4 regions of the Pseudolabrys sp. FHR47 genome follow, and region 3 is predicted to be linked to each of the others. Evidence: predicted binding sites of a transcription regulator. Region 3 holds the regulator's gene; each other region holds the start of a gene.
What was found. Region 3 encodes LexA, which represses DNA repair genes until DNA is damaged. Its sites were predicted from a motif close to TGTTCNNNNTGTGTTCNG; they were not measured.
Positions count from the first base shown of each region.

Region 1: E8Q40_RS01185 (YifB family Mg chelatase-like AAA ATPase) is a predicted target of LexA. The motif match lies at 3,068-3,085, and genes of this name have one in related genera.
Region 2: E8Q40_RS04000 (DNA recombination protein RmuC) is a predicted target of LexA. The motif match lies at 3,273-3,290, and genes of this name have one in related genera.
Region 4: uvrA (excinuclease ABC subunit UvrA) is a predicted target of LexA. The motif match lies at 3,670-3,687, and genes of this name have one in related genera.

Region 1 is NZ_CP039740.1:241,764-247,607, reverse strand. It holds gene gshB (glutathione synthase) at 1-780, shown strand, start outside; gene E8Q40_RS01190 (bifunctional diguanylate cyclase/phosphodiesterase) at 784-2,637, opposite strand; gene E8Q40_RS21865 (hypothetical protein) at 2,842-3,015, opposite strand; gene E8Q40_RS01185 (YifB family Mg chelatase-like AAA ATPase) at 3,135-4,673, shown strand; gene E8Q40_RS01180 (methyl-accepting chemotaxis protein) at 4,690-5,844, opposite strand, start outside.
Region 2 is NZ_CP039740.1:809,745-815,588, reverse strand. It holds gene truA (tRNA pseudouridine(38-40) synthase TruA) at 1-538, opposite strand, end outside; gene E8Q40_RS04020 (hypothetical protein) at 746-1,018, shown strand; gene E8Q40_RS04015 (GNAT family N-acetyltransferase) at 1,195-1,698, opposite strand; gene fmt (methionyl-tRNA formyltransferase) at 1,695-2,618, opposite strand; gene def (peptide deformylase) at 2,636-3,193, opposite strand; gene E8Q40_RS04000 (DNA recombination protein RmuC) at 3,322-4,461, shown strand; gene E8Q40_RS03995 (MFS transporter) at 4,680-5,844, shown strand, end outside.
Region 3 is NZ_CP039740.1:2,356,010-2,361,853, forward strand. It holds gene E8Q40_RS11635 (glutamine--tRNA ligase/YqeY domain fusion protein) at 1-71, shown strand, start outside; gene E8Q40_RS11640 (ComEC/Rec2 family competence protein) at 186-2,453, shown strand; gene lexA (transcriptional repressor LexA) at 2,564-3,274, opposite strand; gene glp (gephyrin-like molybdotransferase Glp) at 3,412-4,620, opposite strand; gene moaC (cyclic pyranopterin monophosphate synthase MoaC) at 4,623-5,147, opposite strand; gene trpC (indole-3-glycerol phosphate synthase TrpC) at 5,152-5,844, opposite strand, start outside.
Region 4 is NZ_CP039740.1:2,533,227-2,539,070, forward strand. It holds gene E8Q40_RS12470 (homoserine O-acetyltransferase) at 1-847, opposite strand, end outside; gene E8Q40_RS12475 (single-stranded DNA-binding protein) at 1,015-1,530, opposite strand; gene E8Q40_RS12480 (outer membrane protein) at 2,016-2,696, shown strand; gene E8Q40_RS12485 (outer membrane protein) at 2,886-3,527, shown strand; gene uvrA (excinuclease ABC subunit UvrA) at 3,768-5,844, shown strand, end outside.

The sequences.
Region 1 (5,844 bases), 2.1 Mb from region 3:
CTGTCGGTCCGTGACAAGGCCGGCGACTACTTCACGCTCGGCGAGCCCGAGCGGACGCCGCTGGACAGCTTCGACGTCATCCTGCTGCGCCAGGACCCGCCCTTCGACCTGTCCTACATCACCACCACGCATATGCTGGAGCGCATCCACCCCAGGACATTGGTGGTGAACGACCCGGCCGAAGTACGCAACGCGCCGGAGAAGGTGCTCGTCACCAGCTTCCCGCAGTTGATGCCGCCGACCTTGATCACCCGCGACAAGGAAGAGATCAAAGCCTTCCGTGCCGAGCATCAGGATATCGTCATGAAGCCGCTCTACGGCCATGGCGGCGGCGGCGTGTTCCGCATCACCCGCGATGACCTCAATTTCGGTTCGCTCTACGACATGTTCGCGGCCACGTTTCGCGAACCCTGGGTGATCCAGAAATTCCTGCCCGCCGTGAAACAGGGCGACAAGCGCATCCTTCTGGTCGATGGCGAATTCGCCGGCGCCGTCAACCGCGTGCCGGCCGAGGACGATCTGCGCTCCAACATGGTGCGCGGCGGCTCGCCCAAAGCGACCGACCTGACGCCGCGCGAGCGCGAGATCATCGAGACGCTCAAGCCGACGCTCAAATCGCGCGGATTGATCTTTGTCGGCATCGACGTCATCGGCGACTGGCTGACGGAGATCAACGTCACCTCGCCGACCGGTATCCGCGCCGTGAAGAATCTCGGTGGACCGGACGCCGCGGCATTGACCTGGGACGTCATCGAGAGAAAGCGAAAAGCGGGCGCCTGAGCGTCAGGCCCGCTTTTTCTTGGCCGCGAGGCTAGCCGCCTGCGGAAAGCCCGGCTGCCATTCCCGCATCAGTTTCGTTGCCGCCTCTACATTCACCGGCCGGCCGAAATAATAGCCCTGCCCCGTGTCGCAGCCGAGCGCCTTGAGCCAGCCGGCCTGCGCCTGCGTCTCGATGCCTTCCGCGACCGTATGCATGTGCAGCTTGCGCGACAGGTCGACGAGCAGTTCGACGACGAGCTGGCTCGGATGATCGGTGAGCATGCGATCGACGAAAGACTTGTCGATCTTGATCGTGTCCACCGGAAAGCGGATCAAGTGCGTCAGCGACGCAAAGCCGGTGCCGAAATCGTCGAGGGCGACGGTGATACCCTTGCGACGCAGGCTTTCGATGACATGAACGACCTTGTCATCGGTGCCGTCCATGAAGACGCCTTCCGTCACCTCGACCACGATGCGATCGAGCGGCACGCCGGTGGGCTCGAATGCCGCCATCAGGCGCTGCTCGATATCGCCGCGATGGAAATCCGCCGTCGAGAGATTGATGCCGACATGCTGGACATCGAAGCCCGCGCTCAGCCAGCCACGCATGTCGCGCGCGATGTGGCCGAGCATCTGATCGGTCAGGCGAAAGGCGATACTCGGATCCGACAGCGCCGCCTGGAACTGTCCGGCGGAAACAATGGCGCCATTGTCCATTCGAATGCGGGCCAAAGCCTCGAAGCCAAGGATGGTGCCGTCGCTCAACGTGACCAGCGGCTGATAGAACGGCAGAACGCGGGATTCGTTGAGCGCATCGCCAACGGCGCGGATCGTCGACATGCGCGTCGCGATCGACGTTCGCATCTCTCTTTTGAACAGCGCGTAACCGCCGCGGTTGACGGACTTGGCGTGGTAGATCGCGAAGTCGGCATTCTGCCGCAGCAGATCGGGATCGACACCGTCGAGTTCGTAGACGACGCCGCCCATGGTGATCTGCGGCGTGATCGTATAGCCGGCGCAATCGAACGGCGTCTTCATCGCTTCGACGATCCGGTCCGCCGCGGCTGCCAGTTCGGCATGACTGCGGCAACCGTCGATCAGAACGGCAAACTCATCACCGCCAATACGGCTCGCGCCGTTCGGGGCGGCTTCCGACAGCCTTGCGGCGACCTCCTGAATGAGACTGTCGCCGACGACATGGCCCATGGTGTCGTTCGCGATCTTCAGATTGTCGATATCGACGACCAGAAGACCGAACGCCGGGTCCATCGACACGATACGGTCGAACATCATGTCGTCGAAGCTGCGCCGGTTCGGCAGTCCGGTGAGCTGGTCGTAATAGGCGAGAGCGTGATTGCGCTTCTGCGTCAGCGCATGCTCGATGGCGATAGAACACAGGTGAACGCAGGTACTGACGATCGAACGTTCGAACACCGTCGGGCCGCGCTTTTCGCGAAAGTAGAACCCAAAGGCCGCGGCAACACGACCGTCGCGAGTCTTGATCGGGTACGACCAGCAAGCCTGCAATCCGAGCGGCAGGACGAGGTCTCTGTAAGATTCCCACAGCGGGCTGGTGGCGATATCGTCGACTTCGACCGGCTCGCCGCGATAGGCCACCGTGCCGCAGGAGCCGACTTCGGGACCGATTTCAATTCCGGTAATCGATTCGCCGTAACTGGCCGGCAGGCTCGGCGACGCCAGGGCCTTGATCCGGCCTTCGTTCGTGAAACCGACAATGGTGCAGATGGCGCCAGGCGCGAGCGCCTCGGCGCGCAGACACAGACGTTCGGCGATGACTTCGAAGCGCTCGCCCGTCACCATGGCTTCCAGAATTTCGGTCTGGAGCGCGTGAAGCGAAACGTTGTCGGAATTGGTCACGGGCCTACTCGCTTACATAGTACTGCGAGCAAATAACCACGACCGGTATTAATGCTACGAAAACACGGATGCTTGCCTAAGTTAAGATAACGAGCATCTGTTTTATTTTAATGTTGCATTCACCTCGATGCATTTGCGCCGATCCATGGCGCTCAAGGCAAAGCACGACGTCGCTCACCCCACGGAATTACCGCAGAGCGTGCGTTAAGCCGCCTCCTGCTCAAAACCCGCGATCGAAAAGACGACTCGCTGGCGACCGAGCTGAACGTGCTGAAGCTCCCAGATCAATTCCTCGACGTCCTGATTGGCGGCCTCGGCCTCGAGGCGCGCGCGCCGGGCTTCGAGAAGGTCGTTTTGCATTCTGGTGCGATCGATCATGACACTCACTCCGGGTTGAGCCGCGAATGGAGGTATCTTAATCGAGTCGTTTTGTTCTGCAAATGTTCTTGTCGCTCTCCACAACTTCGGCTACACTTAAAAGTAGTGGCGAGGGCAACATGGTCCAACGGGTCGCAACCGTAGCATTCGAGGGCATCGAAGCCCGCGCCGTGGACGTCCAGGTGCAGGTCGCGCCGGGGCTGCCGGCCTTCAATATCGTCGGCCTGCCCGACAAGGCCGTGTCCGAGGCCAAGGAACGGGTTCGCGCTGCCCTGATTGCTTCGGGGCTCGCATTGCCGGCGCGACGCATCACCGTGAACCTGGCGCCCGCGGACATGCCCAAGGAGGGCAGCCATTTCGACCTGCCGATCGCACTTGGTCTGATGGCGGCGATCGGCGCCATCCCGCCGGACGCGCTGGCCGGGTTCACCGTGCTCGGCGAACTCGGTCTCGACGGCTCCATTGCCGCGGTGGCCGGCGTGCTGCCGGCGGCCATCGGCGCCAATGCGCGCGGCTACGGCCTGATCTGCCCGCAGGCCTGCGGCGCCGAGGCTGCGTGGGCCAGCCCCGAAATCGAGATCATCGCCGCGCAATCGCTGATCCAGCTCGCCAATCACTTCCGCGGCACGCAGGTGCTGACGCGGCCAACCCCGAAGATCCGCGAAGTCGAGGGCTTGCCGCCCGATCTTGCCGACATCAAGGGCCAGGAAAGCGCCAAGCGCGCGCTCGAAGTAGCCGCCGCCGGCGGCCATAACCTGTTGATGGTCGGCCCGCCGGGCGCCGGCAAGTCGATGCTGGCGGCGCGATTGCCGTCGATCCTCCCGCCTTTGTCGCCGACCGAGTTGCTGGAAGTCTCGATGATCGCCTCGGTGGCGGGCGAGATCGAGGGGGGCGCGCTCACCAACCGCCGGCCATTCCGCGCGCCGCATCATTCGGCCTCGATGCCGGCGCTGGTCGGCGGCGGCCTGCGGGCGCGACCCGGCGAAGTGTCGCTGGCGCATAACGGCGTGCTGTTTCTCGACGAGATGCCGGAGTTTTCCGGCCAGGTGCTCGACTCGCTGCGTCAGCCGCTCGAGACCGGCGAAGTCGCCATCGCCCGCGCCAATCACCGTGTCACTTATCCGGCGCGCTTCATGCTCGTCGGCGCCATGAATCCGTGCCGCTGCGGCCGCGCCAACGATCCGGGTTTTGCCTGCAACCGCGCGCCCAATGTGCGCTGTGCCGCCGATTACCAGGGCCGCTTGTCCGGCCCGCTGATCGACCGTATCGACCTGCACATCGAAGTGCCGGCGGTCACCGCCGCCGATCTCATTCTGCCGCCGCCGTCCGAAGGCAGCCGCGAGGTCGCCGCGCGGGTCGCCCGCGCCCGCGACATCCAGGCGGAACGTTACGCGGCGCATGGGGCACCGCATGTCCGCTGCAATGCACAGGCGAACGGTCCGCTGCTCGAAGAAGTCACCCGCACCGATGCCGGCGGCACCAAGCTACTGCGCGATGCCGCCGATCGCATGCAGTTATCGGCGCGCGGCTATCATCGCGTTCTGCGCGTGGCGCGCACGCTCGCCGACCTCGACGGCGCGACGAGCGTCGGCCGGGTGCATCTGGCCGAGGCGCTGTCGTATCGCGCCCTGGCCGACGATCTGCGGCGCGCGGCCTAGCTCACGGCCAGGCGCCTCAGGCCGCTCGCGCCAGTGCCGTCGGTGTGCCGGCTGCCGGGCGTTGATCTAAGGCATCCGGCAAGCCGGCTTGGTTGATGCTGAAGAACTCGATCTGCTCGTCCATGGCGCGGGCCTGATCCTCGAGCGACCGTGCGGTCGATGCGTTCTCTTCCACCAGCGCCGAGTTCTGCTGCGTGACCGTGTCCATTTGCGTCAGCGCCTTGTTGATCTGCTCGATGCCTGAGGCCTGTTCGGCACTCGCGGTAGCAATATCGTCGATGATGGACGCCACTTCCCGGATCGAGGTTACGATCTCGCCGAGCGAAGCGCCGGCGCGGTTGACCAGATCGACGCCGTCCTTGACCTCGGCGCCTGACCTGGTGATGAGATCCTTGATGTCCTTGGCTGCCTGAGACGACCGCTGCGCCAGACTGCGCACCTCGGACGCAACGACGGCAAAACCACGGCCGGCTTCCCCAGCGCGAGCCGCTTCGACCGCGGCATTGAGTGCGAGCAGGTTGGTCTGCCGCGCGATTTCATCGATCACGCTAATGATATCGGAAATTTTGCGCGAGGATTCCTCGATCTGCGCCATGGCACTCACGGCATTGGCGACAACCTCGCCGCCCCGATTGGCCACGCTCTGGGTGGCCTTGGCCTGCGTGGCGGCTCGCAGGGCGTTGTCGGCATTCGATTTCACGATTGACGAGATCTGTTCCATCGACGCGGCGGTTTCCTCGATCGTCGCCGCCTGTTCTTCTGTACGCTGCGACAGATCCGTCGTGCTGGCAGAGATTTCGACCGACGCGCTGGTCACGTCACGCGCCGATTTTTTTACAGCGCCGATCACCTGATTGAGTCGATCGTTGGCAGTGTTGAGATAGTCCCGCAGATGCCGGTATTCGGGCGGCATCTGCTGCGTGATACGCGAGGTCAGATTGCCGCTCGCCAGGCTTTCGAGGCCTTGTCCAAGAATCTGAAGCGGGTTGATGAGGCGGCGAACGATCGCGACGATGCCGACGATCAAGAGCAGAAACAACGCGGCATCGACGGCGGCGACGGACCAGATGGCAATCTGGCCCTGATCGGATGCCTCGGCTTCCACATTCACGGCAAGCGCATTGGCTGCGTTGACGATCTCGTCGATTACTTCGCGATGCGCCCGGTAAAT
Region 2 (5,844 bases), 1.5 Mb from region 3:
CGTGCCGCATGACGTCGAGGCGGTCGAGCGTCTTGGCCGGTGACTTGGCCTGACATTCGGTGGAGCGGAATGTGGTGAAGTCGTGCTTGCCAACAAGGCGCTGCGCCGCCTCGTGCATGGCATCGGCATCGAGCGGCCGCGCCACGCGCCACGCGTAATTGCGATCGAAGGTCAGATCAGGCCGGCGATTGACGATGCGATAGAAGTAATGGCGCTTGATTGCCGAGGTGCGGGCATTGAATTCGTCGCCAACGCGCTCGGCGCTGAGCACCGCCACCGGATGCGGCCGCAAATGCGCATTGAGCGCGTCGCGCACGGTGTCCGTGCGCCATTCGCGCGCCAGATCGACATGGGCCACCTGCCCGCGTGCATGCACGCCGGCATCGGTGCGGCCGGCGCCCTGCACCAGCACGTCCTCGCCGGTCAGTGCCTTGACGGCAGACGTCAGCACACCCTGCACCGTCACCTGGTCGGCCTGATACTGCCAGCCGCAGAACGGCGCGCCGTCATATTCGATGATGAGCTTGTAGCGGGGCATGGCCTGCCTGGGTGGCGTCCTGGTGCGCTCCAGTAACCGCGATTTCACCGCAAGTCACGCCCTCGCGGCCGCAGCGGAAGGCGGCGGGTTCACCCCCAAATAATTTGAGCCGGGCGTGAACCGGGAGGACGCCCCGGCACACTCATGGTGAGAGGGGACGGGCACCGCCGCCCGGCCCACGGCAAATCGATCAACAGGAGAGACGTTATGAAGAAAATCGCCATTTTGGCCGCCATGATCGCCATGACCGCCGCCACAGCCGCCAACGCCTCGACCGGCCCGCGGACCAACTCGCTGGGCGGACCGGTCAAGCAAGGCGCCTATTGCTGGGTCAACACCACCCTGACCGGCGCCGGTTACTGGCACTTGTGCGGTGAAAGTTCTTCCAAATACGGCGTGCGGCAGCCGGGCAGCAACGACATCGACCATGGCGCCCTTGCCGGCGGCGGTGGCGGCGGCGGCGGCGGCGGCAATCGCTAATAACAGGCTCAGTCGATCCGGGTGCCGGCTCGCACCGGTGTTCACGCAGAAACTCATCTGCCAGCATCGGATGCTTGCCGGCACGCCGGACTTGAACGAGCCCGACGAGGCCTTCATGGCGCCTAAGTCAGCAAACCCTGCGACGTCATATTCGATGATACGCTAGTAGAGGAAATTCAAGATAAGGCCGCAAAAGCGCGTGCGTAACGGACGGCACCGGACGACGGCGCGCGCTCCGACAGCATCAACGATTGGAAATAAGGCCCGGCATAGGGCGAGGCGAAATGCGCGGCAGGTCCCGTGCTGAAGCCGAAGCGGCCGTAATACTCAGGCTCGCCCAGAACGAAGACCAAAGTCTCGCCGCGCTCGGTAAGCTGCTCTAGTCCGCTTTGCACCAGTGCGCGGCCGACGCCCTTGCGCCGATGCTCAGGCCGCACGGCAACCGGCGCGAGGGCAACAGCCGGATCGGCGCCGCCCTCATGTTCAACATGCGTGCGCGAGAACGCGACATGACCGATGATGCCGCCGCCAATCTCGGCCACCAGCGACAGCAACAAGTCGCCATCGTCGCGCAAAGCATCAATCAGCGCCGCTTCCTGCGCGCCGCCGAAAGCCGCCGTATTGACCGCGCGGATCGCCTCGATGTCGGCCGGCGTTTCTGTGCGAATAGCCTGGCTCACGACAGGGCCGTTCCCTTTCGCAGCGCATTGCCGCGCAGGAATTCCTCGGCGCTCATGGCCTTCTTGCCTTCACGCTGCACCTGGACGAGTCGCACCGCGCCGTCGCCGCAGGCGATGGTGAGATTGTCGTCCAATGCGGTGCCGGGCGCACCGGACCCCGACCCAAGTGTCGAGCGCAGCACTTTCACGCGCGCGCCGTCGAACTCGAACCAGGCGCCGGGAAACGGCGACAGACCGCGGATGTGATTGTGCACGTCGCGCGCCGGTCGCGACCAGTCGATGCGCGCTTCGCTTTTGGCAATCTTCTCGGCGTAGGTGACGCCCTCGGCCGGCTGCGGCGTCGGCTTGAGCGAACCGCGATCGGCCGCGGCCAGCGCTACCGGCATCAGCCGCGCGCCCATCGCGGCTAGCGCATCGTGCAATTCACCGGTCGTGGCGTCGGCGGCGATCGGCATTGCCTCGCGCATCATCATGGCGCCGGTGTCGAGGCCCTCGTCCATCTGCATGATGGTGACGCCGGTCTCGGCATCGCCGGCCATAATGGCGCGGTGAATGGGCGCAGCGCCGCGCCAGCGCGGCAGCAGCGAGGCATGGACATTGAAGCAGCCGAGCCGCGGCGCTTCCAGCACAGGTTTCGGCAGGATAAGGCCGTAAGCGACGACGATGGCGGCATCGGCGTTGAGAGCGACGAATTCGGCCTGCGCCTCGTCGTTGCGCAGGGATTTCGGCGTCAGCACCTTGAGCCCGAGTTTGGTCGCTTCACGCTCAACCGGCGTCGGCACCAGATCGAGGCCGCGCCGCCCGCCGGGCTTGGCCGCGCGCGTATAGACCGCGGCGATCTCATGCCCGGCCGCATGCAGCGCCAGCAAGGTCGGCACCGCGAAGTCGGGCGTGCCCATGAAGATGAGGCGGAGCGACATGAGCCTATCCTTCGGCCTCAGCCGATATGATGCGACGGCTCTTTATCCTTGGCGAGCGCGGGCGAGACGCCGTGCTTGGCGGCCTTGGTAAACTTCTTGATCACGCGATCGCGCTTCAGTTTGGAAATGTGATCGATGAACAGCACACCGTTGAGGTGGTCGATCTCGTGCTGCAGGCAGGTCGCTAGCAGACCGTCGGCTTCCAGTTCTTGCGGCTTGCCGTCGGCGTCGAAGAACTTGACCCGCACCTTCGCCGGCCGCTCGACCTCCTCGTAATATTCCGGAATCGACAGGCAGCCTTCCTCGTAGACCGAGTGCTCCTCCGAGGACCAAACGATCTCCGGATTGATAAAGACCTGCGGCGCCTTCGGGTCGTCCTTCTTGGCGACGTCAATGGTGACGACGCGGACCGGCTCGCCGATCTGGATGGCGGCGAGCCCAATGCCCGGCGCCTCGTACATGGTCTCGAACATGTCGTCGACCAAAGTGCGCAGCGGCTTGTCGAACGCCTTGATCGGCTCGGAAACCAGCCGGAGCTTCTTTTCGGGGATGATGAGGATGTCGCGGATCGCCATGGTCGGCGATGTAAGGGGTGCGAGCTGGAAGGTCAACGGAATCGCCCAAAAGGCGCTGATTTCGGCTCGTCTGAAAGCCCGTTCGCTCTTCGTTCCCTCCCGCGCCGAATCGGGTTAAAACCCACGCCATGAACCCTCCCCTGACCGATCAGCTTCGCGAATTCCTGCAATCGTCGGCTGCCCTGCCCGTCGGGCTGGCCATCGCGGCGCTCGCCGTCATCTGCCTCATCGCCATCCTGGTCATTCTGCTGCGGCCGAAGAAGCCGGAGGTCGACGCGGAGCAGGACCAGCGGCTGCGCGAACTCAACGCACGGCTCGACGCCATGGGCGCGTGGCTGCAGAACGCGCACGGCCAACTGGCCCAGACGGTCAACACCCGGCTCGACGCGGTGAGCCAGAACCTCGGCGAGTCGATGAAGACCACCGCCAAGCACACCTCCGATCATTTGCAGGCGCTGCATTCGCGGCTGGCGGTGATCGATTCGGCGCAGAAGAACATCACTGAACTCTCGTCGACCGTGACCTCGTTGCAGAACGTGCTGAGCAACAAGCAGTCGCGCGGCGCCTTCGGACAGGGCCAGCTCGAGGCCATCATCATGGATGTGCTGCCGAAGGGCGCCTACGAATTCCAGTACAGCCTGTCGAACCGCACCAAGCCGGACTGCGTGGTGTTCATGCCCGACTCCGGGCCTTTGGTAATCGACGCCAAGTTTCCGCTCGAGGCGCTGACTGCGCTGCGCGCCGCCGAGAGCGACGAGGAACGCAAGTTCGCCGCCGCCCGCGTGCGCACCGACATCACCAAACATGTCTCCGATATTGCCGGCAAATATCTCCTGCCCGGCGAGACACAGGACATCGCGCTGATGTTCATCCCGTCGGAATCGGTCTATGCCGATCTGCACGAACAGTTCGACGATCTGGTGCAGAAGGCGCAGCGCGCCCGCGTCATGATCGTGTCGCCGACTTTGATGGTCATGGCGATTCAGGTCATCAAGCAGGTGCGCAAGGATGCCGAGATGCGCGAGGCCGCCGACCAGATCCGCACCGAGGTCGGCATGATGATGAAGGACGTCACCTTGCTGTCCGAGCGCGTGCGCAAGCTGCAATCGCACTTCAACCAGGCCAATGCCGACATTGACAGCATCCTGATCTCGACCGGCAAGATCGAGAAGCGCGCCGGCAAGATCGAGGGCCTCGATTTCGACGCCGACACGCCCGCCAGCGCCGACGTGATCGCCGCGCCGGTGCGCAAGATCGCGGGGGAGTAGGCTCTGCCGCGCCCAGCACTTGGCGCGCCCCCCTCTCTCCTGTGGGGAGAGGGTTGGGGAGAGGGGTTTGCAAGTCTCCCGGTGCTATAACCCCCTCTCCCGACGCGCTTCGCGCGTCGACCTCTCCAACCCAACCCGGATATATCCGGGTTAGGCATTCAAAATGCCAAAGTCGGATAAATCCGACTTTGGATGGGGAGAGGTGAAGAAAGAGCGCCATGACCGCCACGCCCGAAGCCGACGCCGCGACCCGCCGCTCCTTCGCCGAGGCGCTCGCCGTCTATCTCAAGCCGCGCGTACTCATCGTGCTGCTGCTCGGCTTCTCGTCCGGCCTGCCGCTGGCGCTGTCGGGTTCAACGCTGGCGGTATGGCTGACCGAAAGCCATATTGACCTCGCCACCATCGGCCTGTTCTCGCTGGTCGGCCTGCCCTACACCTTCAAGTTCCTGTGGGCGCCGCTGATCGACGCGCTCGATATTCCGGTGCTGTCGCGCCTGCTCGGCCGCCGCCGCGGCTGGCTGATGTTCACGCAGCTTCTGCTGTTCGTCACCATTGTCATCCTCGGCTTCTGCGATCCCCTGAAATCGCTGCCACTGATCATCGTCGGCGCGGTGCTGGTCGCCACCGCCTCGGCAACGCAGGACATCGTGGTCGATGCCTTCCGCGTCGAAAGTCTCGACACCAGCGAACAGGGCGCCGGGATGGCCGGCTATGTCGCCGCCTATCGCATCGGCATGCTCGCCTCCGGCGCGGGCGTGCTGTTCCTCGTCGCCTGGCTGGAATACAAGGGCGTGCCGCGCGCCAATGTATGGATGTGGGGCTATATCGGCGCCGCCTTCGGCATGGCGATCGGCATCGGCGCGACCTTGTTCGCCACCGAGCCCGACGCGCCCGCGACGGCCGTCGACCGCTCGCATAATCCGCTGCAACGCCTGTATGAGACCGCGACCGGCGCCTTCGGCGAGTTCCTGGCGCGCGACGCCGCCATTATCGTGCTGCTGTTCGTCGTGCTGTACAAATTCTGCGACGCTTTCGCCGGCGCGCTCACCGCCGCTTTCGTCATCGATATCGGCTTCGACAAGGCGACCTATGCGGCGGTGGTGAAAGGCGTCGGGCTCGCCGCCGCGCTGATCGGCGGCTTTGCCGGCGGCGCCATTGTGCGCGCGCTGCCGCTTGCCACGAGCCTGTGGATCGGCGGCATCGTGCAGATGGCGTCCAACCTCACCTTCTCATGGCTGGCGCTGGTCGGCGTCAGCGTACCGGCGCTGACGGTGACCATCATCGTCGAGAACTTCACCGGCGCCATCGGCACCGTGATCTTCGTCGCCTACCTGTCGGCTTTGTGCGGCGACCGCGCCCACACGGCGACGCAATATGCGCTGC
Region 3 (5,844 bases):
CCGGCAAGCTCGTGTTCAACCGCACCATCGGTCTGCGCGACACCTACGCCAAGGATGTGGCGAAGGGGTAGGTGTGGCCCGATAGGCGGCTAAGTACGCTTTCCCCGAGAACGTTCACAACCGTTCCCCTAATCTGCAACCCATGGCTGCGATAGCCTGATCCCGGTTGTGCCGGGGGGCGTTGCGTGGCCAGTCCGCCAAAAAGCCGTTCGAAAGCGATTGCAGCAGGTCTCGCCGCCGCCGCCGGCCGCCGTGCCGGCGTCTGGCCGGGCTGGCTCGATGCCTTCAGCGAAAAAGCCGGCAAAGTTCTGGCGTCCTGGACCGCCGCCGAAGTGGCACCGGGCCGTCTGCTGCCTTGGTTGCCGGTTGCGTTCGGCACCGGCATCGCTGCGTACTTTGCCGCCGATCGCGAACCGGCCTGGTGGGCTGCGTCGGGACTTTGTATGGCGACGCTTGCGATCGCCTATGCGGCGCGCAAGCATCCCTTTGGTTTTCCGCTGACGCTGGGGCTTGCCGCTTTCGCAGCCGGCTTCGGTATCGCGACACTCAACACCGCACGCATCGACCATCCGATCCTGCGCAGCGCGACCTGGAGCGCGCAGGTGTCGGGCTTCGTCGAGATTCGCGAGGAGCGGGCCAAGAGCGACCGCATCGTCGTGCGGGTTCACAAATTTGAGGCACCGCGCATCACGGAAATACCGGAGCGGGTACGCGTCTCGGTAAGAAAGAGCACGGCGCCGGCGGTGGGTACGTTCGTGGCGTTCAAGACATATCTGGCGCCGCCCCTCGAGCCCCTGCGACCCGGCGGCTACGACTTCGCGCGCGATCTCTATTTTCAAAAGATCGGCGCCTCCGGCTATGTGCTTGGCCGTGTTCGCCAAGAAGCTGCGCCCGTGAAGCCTGGTTTGTGGCTGTCCTATGCAACTTTCTTCGACGGCCTGCGTGACAGCATGGACAACCGAATTCGTGCGATTCTGCCGGGCGATCGCGGCTCGATCGCCTCGGCGCTGATCACCGGCACGCGCGATGCGATATCGCCCGCTGTCAACGACGCCATGTACGTCTCAAGCCTGGCGCATGTGTTGTCGATCTCCGGCTATCACATGGCGGTGGTCGCCGGCATGGTGTTCTTTGTCATCCGCGCCGTGCTGGCGCTGGTTTCGTCGCTGGCGCTGACGCGACCTATCAAGAAATGGGCGGCGCTTGGCGCGCTCGGGGCGGCAACGTTCTATCTGATGTTGTCCGGTGCCGAAGTGGCCACCCAGCGCTCCTACATCATGGTCGCCATCGTGCTCGTTGGCATTATGGCCGATCGTCCGGCGATCACATTCCGCACCCTGACGGTGGCGGCGCTGATTGTCATGGCGCTGACGCCGCAAGCTCTGGTGCATCCGAGCTTCCAGATGTCGTTTGCCGCAACGCTCGCCTTGGTCGCGCTCTATCAGACCTCGCTGCGCTGGCAGGCGGGCGCCGACAGCCCGCTCGCGGCACGCATTGCGCTGTGGGGCGGGCGAGAAATCGCCGCACTGATCCTTGCCTCGCTGGTGGCCGGTTTAGCGACCACGCCGTTCGCTGCCTTCCACTTTCACCGCATCGCGCCTTACGGCGTCATCGCCAACCTTCTGGCCATGCCGGTCGTGTCGGTGGTGGTGATGCCCATGGGCATTGCCGGCGCGCTGACCATGCCGTTCGGCTTCGATGCCGTGTTCTGGAAGCTCATGGGCCTCGGCCTCGACTGGATGATCGCGGTCGCGCTCTGGGTGACGCAATTGCCCGGCGCGGTGGGGCCGATGCCGGCCTTCGGCGTCGGGCCGCTGCTTCTGGTGACGCTGGGCTTGCTGCTGCTCTGTCTGCTGCGCTCGCCACTGCGCTGGAGCGGTGCGGCCTGTGTCGTCGTCTCCGCGGTCTGGGCGCTGGCGACGCCGCAGCCGGATGTCTTGATTGCCGGCGACGGCCAGACCGCGGCCGTGCGTGGCGCGTCCGGACATCTGGTTTTCCTGCAGCGTGGCCGCGACAGCTTCGCGGTCAAGGAATGGCTCTCGGCCGATGGCGACATGCGCGGCACCGATGGTACGAAACCGGATGATGGCGTTCGCTGCGACGCCATTGGCTGCACGGCGACATTGCGCGATGGGCGCACCGTGGCCTTCGCGTCGTCTGTCGAGGCTTTTGCCGAAGACTGTGCGCGCGCCACTGTGGTCCTGTCTTCGCGGACGGCGCCCCGCGCTTGCGAGGCCATGCTCATCGACCGGCCGGCCTGGCAGCGCCATGGCGCTGCGGCGCTCTACGTCAAAGGCGACAGTTTCGATATGGAAGTGGCGCGGCCAGTAACGCAGGACCGGCCATGGGCGAGAGCGCGCAAGGTCCCGGCGGCCGATGCCTCAACGCAAAACATCCGACGCAATGCGCCGGATGCCACGCCGCGAACGGAAGATCTGGAAGCGGGGGATTGAGGCTGTCATTCCGGGGCGCGGCCTTTTGGCCGCGAACCCGGAATCCATAATCCCGGTCAGTGTGTATGGATTCCGGGCTCGCGCTTTCAGCGCGCCCCGGAATGACCGAGCTAATACCTTCTGAACATCGCCACCAACTTGCCCTGGATGCGCACACGATTGGGCGGCAGGATACGCACCTCATAGGAGGCGTTGGCGGGCTCCAAGGCGATCGAGGCGCCGCGGCGGCGGAAACGCTTCAGGGTGGCTTCCTCGTCGTCAATCAGCGCCACCACGATGTCACCAGTATCGGCGGCCTCGGAGCGGCGGATGAGGGCAATGTCGCCGTCGAGAATGCCGGCGTCGATCATCGAGTCGCCGCGCACTTCCAGCGCGAAATGTTCGCCGGTCGAGAGCAACTCCGGCGGCATGTTGATGACATGGCTGCGCTGCTGGATCGCCTCGATCGGCGTACCGGCGGCGATGCGGCCCATGACCGGTACCGAGATCGGCCGCGCCGCGTCGTCTTCCGTGACCACGGGGCGCGCCTTGCCGAGATTGCCCTCGATGACGCTCGGGTTGAACCCACGCACGCGGCCGTTGCCGCCGCCGAGACCGTGCTGGACCGAGTCCGGCAGCTTGATCACCTCGATGGCGCGGGCGCGGTTGGCGAGGCGCCGGATGAAGCCGCGCTCTTCCAGCGCGGTGATCAGGCGGTGGATGCCGGACTTGGAGCGCAAATCCAGCGCATCCTTCATTTCGTCGAAGGAGGGCGGCACGCCGGTTTCGGTCAGCCGCTCGTGGATGAACCGCAGGAGTTCGAATTGTTTGCGCGTCAGCATCGTGGGTCTCCCGGTCGCGGCCGATCCCGCAAAGCCTGATTGGCGCGGAATCATCCGAAACAAAGCATGAACGGACACTATCTGTTCGATATGTGTTCCGCAACCACTTAATTTGGCGTGAACAAGTCGAGAGGCCGCTAAAACCCGAACTTAAGGATGCGGCAGCGGCTGCCGGCCTTAGCCGCAGGGGCTTGCGGCTCCCGAATCAACAGGCAACCGGCCTGCGAGAGTGGTGCCATCAGGGAACTATCCTGATTCTGGACCGGCGTCGCGATCGGACCATCGGGGCCGGACTCCAGCGTGGCGCGCAGATAGTCGGCGCGGTCGTCATTGGCTGGAAGATCGCGGCCAAGGATGGCGGATTCCGGCGGCGTCTCGATGTCGCTGCGGCCGGAAAGCTTGCGCAGCAGCGGCAGCAGAAACAGGAAGGCGCAGACGTAGGACGACACCGGATTGCCCGGCACACCGAGCACATGCATGGCGCCGAGCCGGCCGTGCATCATCGGCCGGCCGGGGCGCAGCGCGACCCGCCAGAATGACAGATCGAGGCCTTCGGCCTTCAGCGCCTTCTGCACCAAGTCATGGTCGCCGACCGAAGCGCCGCCACTGGTGAGCAGCACATCGACCTTGGCTTCGCGCGCCTTTCGAATGCGGCCGCCGATGTCATCGAGCGTATCGCGGGCGACGCCGAGATCGATCACCTCGGCGCCGGCGGCGCGTGCCAGCGCTGTGAGTGCGAAGCCGTTGGAATAGACGATCTGGCCGGGGCCGAGCTCACTGCCGGGCATGACCAGTTCATCGCCAGTGCCGAGCACCGCGACGACGGGCCGGCGATGAACGCGCAGCCGCGGGTGGTTCATGGCGGCCGCGAGCATCAGGTCGCGATCGGTCAGCGCCCGGCCTTTCTCAAGCAGGACCTCGCTTTGTTTGAAATCGATGCCGGCGTAGCGGACATTGCGGCCTTTGATGGCGGTCTTCTCGACCGTGACCTTGTCGCCGTCGCGGCGGGTAAGCTCCTGGATGACGACGGTGTCGGCGCCATCGGGGAGTACGCCGCCAGTGAAGATGCGCGCAGCTTGGCCCGTCTCGACGAGGCCGGCGAAAGGATGGCCGGCGGCGACTTCACCGATCACCGTCAGCGTCGCCGGCGGTGTGGCGATGTCCTCGGCGCGCACCGCGTAGCCGTCCATCGCCGACACGTCGGCCGGAGGCTGGGTGCGCAGCGCGGTGACATCCTCTGCCAGCACGCGGCCCTGGGCGTCGCTCAGGGCGACCTCTTCGATGCCCAGCGGCTGGGTATCGGCCAACACCCGCGCCAAGGCCTCGGAGACCGGCATGAGGGGCATTGTTACGCTTCCGCCTTGTAGGGGCCTGACTTGCCGCCGGTCTTTTCCAAGAGGCGGATGCCCTCGATGCGCATCGATTTTTCGATGGCTTTGGCCATGTCGTAGATGGTCAGGCAAGCGATCGACACCGCCGTCAGCGCCTCCATCTCGACGCCGGTCTTGCCGGTGACCTTGACGGTCGCCTGCACCAGGAAACCTGGGAAGCTGTGCTCGGGGAAGATATCGACCGTCACTTTGGTGATCGGCAGCGGGTGACAGAGCGGGATCAGGCCATGGGTATGTTTGGCCGCCATAATGCCGGCGAGACGGGCGGCGCCGAGGACATCGCCCTTCATCGCATTGCCGGCGATGACGGTGTCGAGCGTCTCCTTGCGCATGATGACGCGGCCCTCGGCCACAGCAACGCGCTCAGTCGGCGCCTTGGCCGAGACGTCGACCATGTTGGCCTGGCCGGTCCGATCGATATGGCTGAGCTTTGGCTTCGCGGTGACCTTGGCAGGTTTCCTGGCGGCCTTCGCTTTCGCCATCGTTCTACTCCGCGGCGGCGTGGCTGGGGCGGGCGAGCAAGGCGCGGGTGGCGGCGGCGACGTCGGCCTGCCGCATCAGGCTTTCGCCGATCAGGAAGGTCGAGATGCCGACGGTTTCCAGCCGGGCGAGGTCGGCGGGCGTGAAGATCCCGCTCTCGCCGACGATGACGCGGTCCTTGGGCACGAGAGGCGCGAGGCGCTCGCTGACCGTGAGGGAGGTTTCGAAGGTGCGCAGGTCGCGGTTGTTGATGCCGATCAGGCGTGATTTCAGCTTGAGGGCGCGCTCCAGCTCATCTTCTGCATGAACTTCAACAAGAATGTCCATGCCATATGAAAAAGCTGCGCTTTCCAGTTCTGCGGCGGCGCCGTCATCGAGGCATGCCATGATGATCAGAATGCAGTCCGCGCCCCAGGCCCGCGCCTCGGCGCACTGGTAGGGCTCGAACATGAAGTCCTTGCGCAGCGCCGGCAGCGTGGTCGCCTCGCGGGCGGCGGTGAGGAACTCAGGCTTGCCCTGGAAGCTCGGCGCGTCCGTCAAAACCGAAAGGCAGGTCGCGCCGCCGGCCTCATAGGCCTTGGCGAGTGCGGGCGGGTCGAAATCCGGCCGGATCAGCCCCTTGGACGGGCTCGCCTTCTTGATCTCGGCGATCAGCGCGTAGTCGCCGGCGGCGATCCGCATCTCGATGGCGCGCTGGAA
Region 4 (5,844 bases), 180 kb from region 3:
CCATCGCAGCCGCCGGGTCTTTCGCCGGATCGGCCGGCGCGTTGCCGAAAGTCTTGATCGCCCAATCCGAGTGATTGGCCTGCAGCGTGATGATCTTCAGCGCGAGCTTGAGCCCGTCGCTCGGCGGCTTGCCACCGTAATAATTGCCGCCGTTCCAGTTCGGATCGAGCTTGATCGGCGCGGCCCAGATGTTCAGCCATTCGATCAGAAACGCATCGCCTCCGGGCGTACCGATCACCGGCACGATCCGGTCGACCGCTTCGGGATAGGTCGCGGCCCATTCGTAAGTCTGCAAGGCGCCCATCGAAGCGCCCATCACCGCGTGCAGCTTCTTGATGCCGAGACTGTCGATCAGCGCCTTCTGGACGCGCACGAAATCCTTGATGCTCACCACCGGGAAGCTCATGCCGTAGGGCTTGCCGGTATCCGGATTGATGCTGGCCGGACCGGTGGTGACGACATTCGGCGCGTTGACATTGAGATTGACCAGCGTGTCGGAAGACAGGACGAAATATTTATTCGTGTCGATCGTCTTTCCGGGCCCGATCAGATAGTCCCAGTAACCCGCGGCCTTGTCGTCCTTCGAATATTTGCCGAAGGCGTGGCTGGTGCCGGAAAAGAAATGTGTGATGAGGATCGCATTCGACTTGTCGGCATTGAGCGTACCGGCGGATTGCCACCCGATCTTGACGTCCTTGATGGTCGCGCCGCCCACCGTGGTGTAGCTCGGTATCGAGAAGGTCTTCTTCTCGACGATGAGATCGCTCTGCGCCAGCGCCGGCAGCGGCGACAAGAGAACCAGCGCACAAACGAACTTCGCGACAGCAAGCTGCAGCGCGCGCAACATCGGACGCCTCCCTTTATGTTCTATGACGCAAAGACTAGCGCATCTTTGCGACATTCGCAGGATGGCAGATGCAAAAGAAGCAGGTGCAAAAGAAAAAGAGCGCGGGACGGTCCCGCGCTCTTTGCCAAATCCGCAATGCCAAATCGGCAATTTTCCGCCGTTATCGATCAGAACGGAATCTCGTCGTCCATATCGTTACCGCGGCCGCCACCGCCGGCCATGGCCGGCTGCCGGCGCTGACCGCCGCCGCTGAAGCCTCCGCTGGCACCGCTGGAGCCGAAGTCGTCATTGCTGCCGACGTCGCCGCCGCCCGAGCTGCCGCCCCCACCGCCGCGGCCGTCGAGCATGGTCAGCACCGAGTTGAAGCCCTGCAGCACGACCTCGGTCGAGTAGCGATCCTGACCGTCCTTGTCCTGCCACTTGCGGGTCTGCAGCGCGCCTTCGAGGTAAACCTTGGCGCCCTTCTTGAGATACTGCTCGATGACCTTGCACAAGCCTTCGTTGAACACGACGACGCGGTGCCACTCGGTCTTTTCCTTGCGCTCGCCGGTGTTCTTGTCGCGCCACGTCTCCGATGTCGCGATGCGCAGGTTGGCGACCGGACGGCCGTCCTGCGTGCGGCGAATTTCCGGGTCGGCGCCCAGATTGCCGACCAAAATCACTTTGTTGACGCTACCCGCCATGATGCTCTCCGCCTGGCTGACCGATCTGCCGACAAAAGCCGAACCGAACGTTCTTGAACTTAATCTTGCGCCACAGCCGATCCTAAACGGCTTGAGCGCAACGCAACCGGTCGCCGCTTTCCATATAAAGGGGCCGCTCGCCGCGCGGCGTCCCCTGCTCATTTACCCTTGCCAACTCACCCTACGGCGCGACACGGGAGGCGTCTCTCCTTGCCGCCCTTAATCCACAGCGGATCATGGCATCGGGAGAAGCCCTATCCGGCCCACCGCAGGGCTCGCCCACGTTTGTTCCGTTTTTGTTCTATTCATTCGCGCCACTTTTGTCAAATGGGAGCCATCGAGAATCGCCGTCGTTTCTACATTTTTGCGATGAATGCAACTTATAGATGCGAATCATCCACAAATACGTTATGTTGAATTATTCCCGTCAGCGTTGCGTCGAGTCCTTCGTCTTGGGTTTTTCATCGAAAAACAGGAGGATCGCGATGACGCATGTCATCCGCATCGTTTCGTTATGGATTATCGCGCTGGCGATGACGGCACCGTCATTCGCAGCCGATCTGCGTAGACCCATCTACAAGGCGCCGCCCCTGCCCGCTTACGTGCCGTACAACTGGAGCGGCATCTATGTCGGCGCCAATGGCGGCTACGGCTGGGGCAAGGCTCACGTCACCAACTCGCTCGCCGATTTCACCACCAATTCGCAATACGGTTGGCTCGCCGGCGTGACGGTCGGCTACAACATCCAAACCGGTGTCTGGGTCTGGGGCCTCGAAGGCGACATCGACTACGCCTTCATCAAGGGCAACGGCTCGAATGTCGCGACCTGCGGCGCCGCGAGCTGCGAAGTAAAGAACACGTGGGTCGGTACGGCCCGCGGTCGCGTCGGCTACGCGATGGACCGCTGGCTGCCTTACATCACCGGCGGCGCGGCCTTCTCCGGGGCCAAGATATCGACCAGCACCGGCAGCAACACCAGGACCACCACCGGCTGGACCGCCGGCGGCGGCATCGAATACGGCATCAGCCGGGACTGGTCGGTGAAAGCGGAATATCTCTATGCCGATCTCGGCAAAGCGACCTGCGACGCCGGCGTCTGCGGTGTCGAAACCACCTTCAGGCCGCGGATCAATATGGTGCGTGCTGGCGTGAACGTTCGCTTCTGATCTCGAACCTCCGTTCCAACTGAGGCCGGCCTTTGGCCGGCCTCTTTTTGATTCATGGGTCGGTCGCTCCAATAGCCAGATTGCCGTCGTTAATAACTCATCAACGCGACTCAACGCAGGGTCGCGGCAGCATTTTTCGTTGCTGCGCGTATTGCGTTTCGCCACCACAACAAACCTATGAGGATCGCGATGAAGCGCTTTCACGCGTTATTGCTTGGCTGTGTCTGTTTGCCGGCGCTCGCCGTTTCGGCGTCGGCGGCCGACATCCCGCTCAAGGCCCCCGCTCCGGCCTATTACGCACCGTATTTTTCGTGGACCGGATTCTACGCCGGCATCAATGGCGGCTACGGCTGGTCCGACTCCTTCGCCGACAACGCCAAGGGCGGCGTCTATGGCGGCCAGGTTGGCTACAACTGGCAGATCGGCAGCTTCGTGCTCGGCGTGGAAGGCGACTTCCAGGGCACGACCATCAAGGCAACCGAAACGGCCGGTGCCGTCACGGCGGAAGGCAAGATCGACGCCTACGCCACCGTGCGGGGCCGCATCGGCTATGCCTTCAACCGTGCACTGATCTACGGCACCGGCGGCTGGGCCTACACCAAGACCAAGCTGAAGCTGAGCGTCGGCACTGCGTCGATCGAGGATTCGGCCTGGGGTTCGGGCTACGCGGTCGGCGGCGGTCTCGAATGGGCGGTGTGGGATCGCTGGAGCGTGAAGGGCGAATATCTCTACATCGACTCCGGCGACACGACCCTGACACTGGCCGGCGCCACCGCGACCGGCGACTTCAAGTACAACGTCGTCCGCGCCGGTTTGAACTATCGGTTCTGATCGACGCCACTCGACAGTATCAAATGCAAAGGGCCGGCCTCGCGCCGGCCCTTTTTTGTTGTTCCGGCCCCCTGGAACAGCGGTTATCCCCAATGCGCACCGCTCCGTATGAAAGTAACTGCTGCCCCTAGCGAAGCGGCTCCGTTCTCACTACGTTCCTCCTGTCGTGTGCTCCAGCGGACCCAGTCGGTCGCCGGAACGCCGGCCTTTTTGCCGCGCCAACAGGTTCCGTTCGCCCTCATGACCGACAAGACCGCCAATTCCCTGTCGACCAAGCGCCTCCTCGACAGCCGCCAGATCACCATCCGCGGCGCCCGCGAGCACAATCTCAAGAATGTCGATGTGGTCATCCCCCGTGACCAGCTCGTCGTGTTCACCGGCCTGTCGGGCTCGGGCAAATCCTCGCTCGCCTTCGACACCATCTATGCCGAGGGCCAGCGCCGCTACGTCGAGTCACTCTCGGCTTACGCCCGCCAGTTCCTGGAGATGATGCAGAAGCCGGACGTCGACCAGATCGACGGCCTGTCGCCCGCCATCTCCATCGAGCAGAAGACGACCTCGAAGAATCCGCGTTCGACCGTCGGCACCGTCACCGAGATCTACGACTACATGCGCCTCCTCTGGGCGCGCGTCGGCATTCCCTATTCGCCGGCAACAGGATTACCAATTGAATCGCAGACCGTGTCGCAGATGGTCGATCGCGTGCTGGCGCTGCCGGAAGGCACGCGCATCTATGTGCTGGCCCCCGTCGTGCGCGGCCGCAAGGGCGAGTACAAGAAGGAACTCGCCGAGTACATGCGCAAGGGCTATCAGCGCGTGAAGATCGACGGCGAATTCCACGAGATTGCCGAGGTCAAGCCGCTCGACAAGAAGTTCACCCACGACATCGACGTCGTCGTCGATCGCCTCGTCGTAAAGCCCGACATCGCCGCGCGCCTCGCCGACTCGCTGGAGCAATGCCTCAAGCTCGCCGAGGGGCTTGCCGTGGTCGAACTCGCCGACACCAAGGCGACCGGCGCCGCCGCCAATCGCGGCCGCAACGCCACGCACGAACGGCTGATCTTCTCCGAGAAGTTCGCCTGCCCGGTCTCCGGCTTCACCATTCCCGAGATCGAGCCGCGCCTCTTTTCATTCAACAATCCGTTCGGCGCCTGCCCGGCCTGCGGCGGCCTCGGCGTCGAGCAGCATATCGATGCCGAACTGATCATCCCCGACCGCGACGCCAAGGTCGGCAAGGGCGCCATCGCGCCCTGGGCGAAATCATCCTCGCCTTATTACACCCAGACGCTCGAAGCGCTTGGCAAGCACTACAAGTTCACCCTCGACACCAAATGGAAGGACCTGCCGAAGAAGACGCAGGAGGCCATCCTCTACGGCTCCGGCGAGGACGACATTAAGTTCGTCTATGACGACGGCATGCGCGGCTACACCACCAAGAAGCCGTTCGAAGGCGTCATCACCAATCTCGAGCGCCGCTTCAAGGAAACCGACTCGGAATGGGCGCGCGAGGAGCTGGGCAAGTATTTTTCCGACACGCCCTGCGAAGCCTGCCACGGCGCGCGCCTCAAGCCCGAGGCCTTGTGCGTCAAGATCGCCGGCAAGACCATCAGCGAGATCGCCGAGCTGTCGATCCGCGCCGCCGGTGACTGGGTGACCGAACTGCCGAAGCATCTCAACGCCAAGCAGAACGAGATCGCGCCGCGCATCCTCAAGGAGATCCGCGATCGCTTGCGCTTCCTCAACGATGTCGGCCTCGATTATCTCACCCTCTCCCGCGCCTCCGGCACGTTGTCCGGCGGCGAGAGCCAGCGCATTCGTCTCGCCTCGCAGATCGGCTCGGGCCTCACCGGCGTGCTCTATGTGCTCGACGAACCGTCGATCGGCCTGCACCAGCGCGACAATGCGCGGCTGCTCGAGACCCTCAAGCGCCTGCGCGATCTCGGCAACACCGTGATCGTGGTCGAGCATGACGAGGACGCCATCCGCCTCGCCGACCATGTGCTGGACATCGGCCCCGGCGCCGGCATCCATGGCGGCAACATCATTGCCGAGGGCAAGGTCGAGGACCTGATCGCCGCGCCGCAGTCATGGACCGGCAAGTACCTGTCCGGCGAAATGAACGTGCCGGTGCCGCAGCGCCGCGCGCCCGAGAAGCGCCGCCAGCTCAAAATCGTCAACGCCCGCGGCAACAACCTCAAGAACGTCACGGCCGAGATTCCGCTCGGGCTGTTCACCGCCATCACCGGCGTGTCCGGCGGCGGCAAGTCGACGCTGCTGATCGACACGCTCTATGCCTCGGTGGCGCGCAAGCTCAACG